One region of the Haloactinomyces albus genome, then DNA from elsewhere that is predicted to be linked to it. Evidence: riboswitches for the same ligand, from Rfam matches in the RefSeq annotation. Region 1 holds a riboswitch; the other holds the start of a gene.

What was found. Region 1 has a riboswitch for cobalamin ahead of JOF55_RS04125 (HoxN/HupN/NixA family nickel/cobalt transporter). Riboswitches for the same ligand answer to the same signal wherever they lie in the genome.
Region 2: another riboswitch for cobalamin. It lies ahead of JOF55_RS00510 (ABC transporter substrate-binding protein); the one in region 1 lies ahead of JOF55_RS04125 (HoxN/HupN/NixA family nickel/cobalt transporter).

What each region holds. Positions count from the first base shown of each region.
Region 1 covers NZ_JAVDXW010000001.1:884,192-887,594, reverse strand. The annotation lists gene JOF55_RS24685 (ABC transporter ATP-binding protein) at 59-1,411, shown strand; cobalamin riboswitch at 1,536-1,668, shown strand; gene JOF55_RS04125 (HoxN/HupN/NixA family nickel/cobalt transporter) at 1,744-2,856, shown strand; gene JOF55_RS04120 (precorrin-8X methylmutase) at 2,853-3,403, shown strand, end outside.
Region 2 covers NZ_JAVDXW010000001.1:98,898-102,300, reverse strand. The annotation lists gene JOF55_RS00520 (acyl-CoA dehydrogenase) at 1-583, opposite strand, end outside; gene JOF55_RS00515 (TetR family transcriptional regulator) at 764-1,519, shown strand; cobalamin riboswitch at 1,688-1,865, shown strand; gene JOF55_RS00510 (ABC transporter substrate-binding protein) at 1,928-2,956, shown strand; gene JOF55_RS00505 (FecCD family ABC transporter permease) at 2,953-3,403, shown strand, end outside.

The sequences.
Region 1 (3,403 bases):
TCTTGCTGCCCGATTTATGCGATGCAGTTGCATTGTAAAACGGCGTCGGAGAGGCGCGATGATCCAGGTCAAAGAGCTGTCGAAGCACTACGGGGACACGGTGGCGGTGGATGCGCTGTCCTTCGATGTCGCCCCCGGTGTGGTGACCGGCTTCCTCGGTCCGAACGGGGCGGGGAAGTCGACGACGATGCGCATGATTCTGGGGTTGGACCACCCGAACGCGGGCTCGGCGACCATAGGCGGGCGGAACCATCGGAACCTACCGGCTCCGATGCGCGAGGTCGGGTCGCTCCTGAATCCGAAAGCCGTCCATCCGGCAAGGGCGGCGCGAGCGCATCTGCGCTGGTTGGCCAGGGCCGGTGGACTCCCGCGAAGCCGCATCGACGAGGTGCTCGAGCTCGTGGGGCTGGCCGAGGTCGCGAATAAGCGGGTGAGCGGCTTTTCCCTGGGGATGTACCAGCGGCTCGGGATCGCTGCGGCGCTGCTCGGCCAGCCCGCGACACTACTGCTCGACGAACCGGTGAACGGCTTGGATCCCGAGGGAGTCCGGTGGATGAGAAACCTCATGAGAGGTCTGGCCGCCGAAGGACGGACCGTCTTCGTCTCCAGCCACCTGATGGCCGAGATGCAGCAGACCGCGGACAGGGTGGTGGTGATCGGTCGTGGCCGACTCATCGCGGACGTGGATGTCGCCGAACTCATCCGCTGCAGTGCCGACGACCAGGTGAAGGTGGTCTCTCCGGATCCGACGGTACTGACCACTCTGCTCACCGGTGAGGGAGCGACCGTCCGCAGTGATTCGGACGGTGGGCTGCTGGTGAGCGGTATGGATTCCGCGCGTGTCGGCGACATCGCCACAGTACTTCTCTCGCCTTTCTCCTCAGGAACGCGGGAGGCGCCATCGCGGCGGTACTGGCCATCATGTCCGTACCGGCGCTCGTCGGGGCGCTACCGCCGGGATGGCAACGGTTTCTCCTGCCCTGGTGGCCCGCCTCGGCGCTGCACAGCCTCTCCGGTGCGGCCTCCCCGCATTCCCTCGAATATCTCGCACCGGGCTGGGCCGCTGCCGTACTCGCCGGGTGGGCAGCGGTGCTTCTTCTGGTCGCTGACACCGCGTTCGCCAAGCGAGACGCCTGAGCGAACGCGAGTTGGTGGTCAATTTCTCGAGAAATTGACCACGCATCCATTCAGTCGAACGGCCACTGCGCGGCTGGTCGGAAACCCACCGTGTGTCGCACCGGACGCTCCCGAAAGACCTCACAGCCGAGCAGTGGGCATCCCTGTGGGATGTGATCCGCGCGAATCGGCGAGCGGCCGGACGCTGAGGTGCTCGAACGGACCCGTGCTGACCCTCGGCTCTGCCGCCTGGTCGCGGTTCCTGCGCAGCCTCGGCCGAGGCGTATCGAGGTGAACGGACCGTTCGTACCGTATGGCGGGGCGAACGGTCCGTTCACCACTCGGCCGATCGCGTGAGCAAGTTCACCGGAATTGACCTTCTGCCCTCCGACGGGTGAGGATGCCGGGTGCCGGTAGCGGAGGAACTCGGTGTGAATCCGAGACGGTCCCGCCACTGTGACCGGGGAGCGGCCCCCAACCACGCGAAGCCACGGCTCGGCGACGAGCTGGAAGGCCTGGGGAGCCCGCTGTGATCCGGGAGTCAGGACACTCGCTGACGGCCCCGCGTCGCGCCGCGACGTGCGGATCGACGATCCCTCGGGCGGGAGAACCCAGGAGGTCCACGACGTGACGTCGCCGGACGAACGGCCGGAGCAGCAGTCTCCGCGACAGCAGGTCCCGCAACAGCAGCTCACGGAACGGCCTGCCGCGGGATGGGGTAGGCCCGAGCGCCGGAAAGTGACGATCGTGGTGGCCGCCGTCGGTCTGCTGCACCTACTCGGTTGGGGCACCTATCTGCTGTCGCAGGATTCGTTCACCGCGGCCGGAGGGTTGGCCGCTGTCGGAACCGCTGCTTATCTGCTCGGTATCCGGCACGGTTTCGACGCCGACCACGTGGCGGTCATCGACGATGCGACCCGGCTGCTCATGCAGCGGGGACGGCGGCCGGTGTCCACGGGTATGTGGTTCGCCCTCGGGCACGCCAGTGTCGTGATGTTCCTCGCGTTGGCGGTCGCCTTCGTCGCCGGAGCCGCCGCGCAGGGCTGGGCGGAGCAGGTCGGGGCACACACCGCGGTGATCGTCGATATGGCCGTGGTCCTCGTGGTCGGCGTGCTGGCCGTCCTCAATGCCCTGGTGCTGCGCGACACGATCCGGTTGCTGCGCCGGGCGCGCCGGGGCGAGGTCGACGAGGCCGAAGTGGAGCAGGTGCTCGGCAGGCGCGGGTTGCTCGCGCGGGTGCTGCGGGGACGGATGCGTCGGTTCGTGAGCCGGTCGTGGCATCTGTTCGGTATCGGCCTGTTGTTCGGTCTGGGCATGCAGACCGCCACCGAGGTCACCGTGCTCGCCTTGGTCGCTCCGAAAGGCGATCTGCCGACGCTGGCCGTGCTGAGCCTGCCGCTGCTGTTCGCGGCGGGAATGTGCACCGTGGACAGTGTGGACGGAATGCTCATGTCCCGCGCGTACACCTGGTCGCTGGCCAAGCCGCTGCGCAGGATCCGGGTGAATGTGGCCACCACGGCGCTGACCGTGGCGCTGGCCGGGATCATCGCGGTGGTGGTGTTGTCCGGGCTGCTCTCGCGGTTCGGGGGTTCGGTGGCGGACGGTGTCGCGGCGCTCGGTGACCACTTCGAACTGCTCGGCTACCTGACGCTCGCGGTGTTCATGGCGATCTGGGGTGGTGCGGCGCTCTGGTGGCGGCTGTCGGCAACGGAATACGAGTACGGATCGGAAACCACGTGAATCGACGAGAACGGCATCCGATCGAAGTCGAGTCCTACCGCATCATGCGATCGAGGGCGGATTTCGCGCACTACCCGCCCGTGACCCGTGCGGTCGTGGAACGGGTCGTCCACACCACCGCGGACCCGAGCTGGACCGGTGAGGTCGTCGCCGACGAGGCCGCATTGTGGGCCGGGCGGCAGGCGCTGCTCGACGGCGCCGATCTGGTTACCGACGTGCGCATGGTCGCAGCCGGGGTTACCGCCAGGAGCGCGCAGGTGGGGCTGGAACAGCCCGGAACGGCCGAGCTGGCCGCGCGCGAGGGAGTGACCCGGTCGGCGGCCGGTATCCGCATCGCCGCGGGCCGGTATCCCGAGGGCGCCGTATGGGCGATCGGCAACGCACCGACAGCGCTGGAGGAACTCCTCCGGCTCTGCGCCGAGGGCGCGGTGCGTCCGGAGCTGGTGATCGGTGTGCCGGTCGGCTTCGTGGGGGCGGTGGATTCCAAGGCCGCGCTGCGCCGCAGCGGGCTTCCGGCAGTGAGCACGCTGACCGAGCGGGGCGGTGC
Region 2 (3,403 bases), 790 kb from region 1:
GGTCGTCGGCGTGCACGACGAAGGCGCTGATGCCGTTGGCTCCCTGGTCGGGGTCGGTCACGGCCATGACCGTGTACCAGCTCGATTCTCCGCCGTTGGTGATCCAGCACTTGGTGCCGTTGAGTACCCAGTTGTCGCCGTCTTGCCGGGCGCGGGTTTTCATCGAGGCCGCGTCCGAGCCCGCCTCGCGTTCGGACAGGGCGTAGGAGGCCATCGCAGCACCGGAGGCGATCGAGGGCATCACCTGCTGCTTGAGCTCCTCGGAGGCCGACAGCAGGATCGGCATGGTGCCGAGCTTGTTGACCGCCGGGATCAGTGACGAGGAACCGCACACGCGGGCGACCTCCTCGATGACGATGCAGGTCGCCACCGAGTCCGCACCCTGGCCGCCGTAGGAATCGGGGACGTGCACCGCCGCGAAACCGGACTTGACCAGTGCCTCGAAGGCCTCGCGCGGGAAGCGTTCCTGCTCGTCGCACTCGGCGGCGTAGGGGGCGATCTCCTTTTCGGCCATCGCCCGCACCGCCTCGCGCAGGGCATTGTGCTCGTCGGCCAACTGGTAGGTCTCGAAGCTGGGATTCACCACGCGCCTCCTGTCCGCAGCGTTACCGCTGATCGTGCCTGATTCGGTCCCGGCATCAGGCAGGGCAGGGAGGGACCTCGTGCCGAGAACCGGACCGTGGGAACGGCCGCCTGCATGCCGCAACACCGATCGTAACGGCACTGAGTGCCATTAGCAATCCGCTCCTGTTACATTTCGGTCATGCCCGAGGCCGCCGCACCCGCCCCGAAGCCCCGCGCCGGACGCACCGTCACCGGACGCAGGCGACTTCGCAGCGCGCTCGCGGTGGCCGCGCTGGACCTGTTCGCCGCGCAGGGCTACGAGGCCACCACGGTCGAGGACATCGCCGAGGAGGTCGGCGTCGGCCGTCGGACGTTCTTCCGGTACTTCCGGTCCAAGGAGGAAGTCGTCTTTCCCGATCACGACGAGCGACTCGCTGCCGTGGTCGAACGCTTGGAGGCCGCCGACACCGCCGAATCACCGTTGTCGGTGGTCGGTGACACGGCCGAGGTGGTGCTGGAGATGTATCTGGCCGAACCGGAGATCTCGCTCAAGCGCTTCGCATTGACCCGAACGGTGCCGTCGCTGCGGGACAGGGAGATCGCCAGCATCGACCGCTACCAGCGTGTCTTCGCCCGTTACCTGCGGTACCGGTACGGCGAGGAGCCCCACGGTGACCTGCGCGCGGCGGTGGGGGCTGCCGCAGTCGTCGCCACGCACAACCACATCCTGCGGCAATGGCTCAGAAGCGGCGGCGCCACCGACGCGCACGGCGCGCTGCGCGAAGCACTCCGACTTGTCGCCGCAGCAGTGGAGGATTCCTGGGGCGGGCAGGAGACACGCCGCGAGGCCGAGTCCACCGACCAGGTCGTGGTCGGTGTGGTGAAAACGGCCGCCTCCGCAGCGGATGTCCGGGCACGGATCGAGGATGTGCTCCGCGAGCTGCCGGACGAGTAAGCTCATGGCACCCGGTGCCATGAGGCCTCGCAAATTACATGCCATCATTATTTAGTAATTATTACTGTTTCAGTGTTGAGTAAAATAAATCCTTCACCCAACACACCACCAACACCGCAACGACAAGCGAAAATCGATCAACCCGGAAACCCTGGCCAAGAAGCACCCTGATAGCTTGCCGCTGCCAGTCGAACCCTTGATGGGCCAGGGAATCCGGTGCGAATCCGGAGCTGACGCGCAGCGGTGAGGGTGACGGGCGAGGCATTGGCCACTGGATGAGCATCCGGGAAGGCGCCTCGTCCGCGTGATCCCGAGTCCGAAAACCTGCTGGCATCTCCGGGCTGCTACTGCGGCCCGGGGCACAACCGCCAGACTCCGCGACTGAGTCTTTGAGGGAAAGGGATCGCCATGGCGCCATCGCGCCGTATGCTGCCGCTTGCCGGTTCGCTCGTGTTCATCGTGGGACTGCTCACTGCGTGTGGTGGGGACTTCCCCACCGGCAGGGTAGAGGAGAGCATCGCGGGTTACCCGAGAACGATCGAAAACGGTGGCAGGGAGATCACGCTCGAATCCCCGCCCGAGCGGGCGGTCTCGCTCAATCAGGGATCGACCGAGATCCTGTTGTCTCTCGGTCTCGCCGACAGGATGGTCGGCACCGCGACGTGGACCGATCCGGTACTGCAAGGACTCGAGGCGGCGAATGCCACGGTTCCCCGGCTGGCGGACAACGAGCCTTCCTTCGAGCGGGTGCTGGCCGAGGAACCGGACTTCGTGTCGGCTTCGTTCGAGGCCACCGTGCAAAGAGTCGCTTCACGCGCCGACTTCGGCGAACTTGGTGTGCCCCTGTACGTATCCCCGGCCGACTGCATCAAGAACAACGAGGGGGATGGCGATGGCCGGCGTGGCAAGCTGTTGACGATGCGGAGCATCTACGGCGCGGTTCGCGATATCGCGCGGGTTTTCGGAGTCGAGCAGCGCGGCGAGGAACTGGTCGCCGCGCTGCGGGGACGGATGAACAAGGCCACTGAGGACATCGATGCCTCCGGTGTGACCATGCTGTACTGGTTCGCGAACTCCGAGTCGCCGTACATGGCCGGTTGCTGCGGCGCGCCGGGCATCATCACCGATGCGGTCGGGGCGAAGAACGTCTTCGATGACACCCGTGCGGAATGGCCACAGGTCAACTGGGAAACCGTCGCCGCCCGCAATCCCGATGTTCTTGTTCTCGGCGATCTCACCCGCCGGAGTCAGACCGCCGAAACGGCGGCGAGCAAAATCGAGTTCCTCGAGTCCAACCCGGTCACTCGGCACATGGCGGCGGTTCGCAACCAGCGGTACATCCTGCTGAGTGGTGCCGCCATGAATCCCTCGATCCGCACGGTCAACGGGGTGGAGAAGGTGGCCGGGGCGCTGCGCGCATTCGGGCTCGCCGGTTGAGTGCGCTCTCGACCCGCGCCGGAGTCCGGGGGACGGCCACCTTGTGGGTTGGTGGCCTGGTGCTGCTGGTCCTGTCCATTGCGTTTGCGATCACGATCGGTCCTGCCGACCTCGCTCTCGGCGCTGTCTGGGCGGTCGTCGCCGAGCACATCGGTCTGGGTGAGTCGGGGCTTTCGCTGATTCGCGACGGGATCGTTTGGCAGCTGCGTCTTCCGCGCACGTTGCTGGCCGCTGTGTGCGGTGCGGGTCTGGGAATGTGCGGGGTGGTCATGCAGTCGCTGCTGCGCAATCCGCTCGCCGATCCGTTCGTGCTCGGCATTTCCTCGGGCGCATCCACGGGTGCGGTGCTGGTGGTGGTGCTGGGGATCGGCAGCGGCATGGTGTCGCTGTCCACCGGCGCGTTTTTCGGGGCACTGTGTTCGTTCGCCCTTGTCCTGCTGCTGGCCC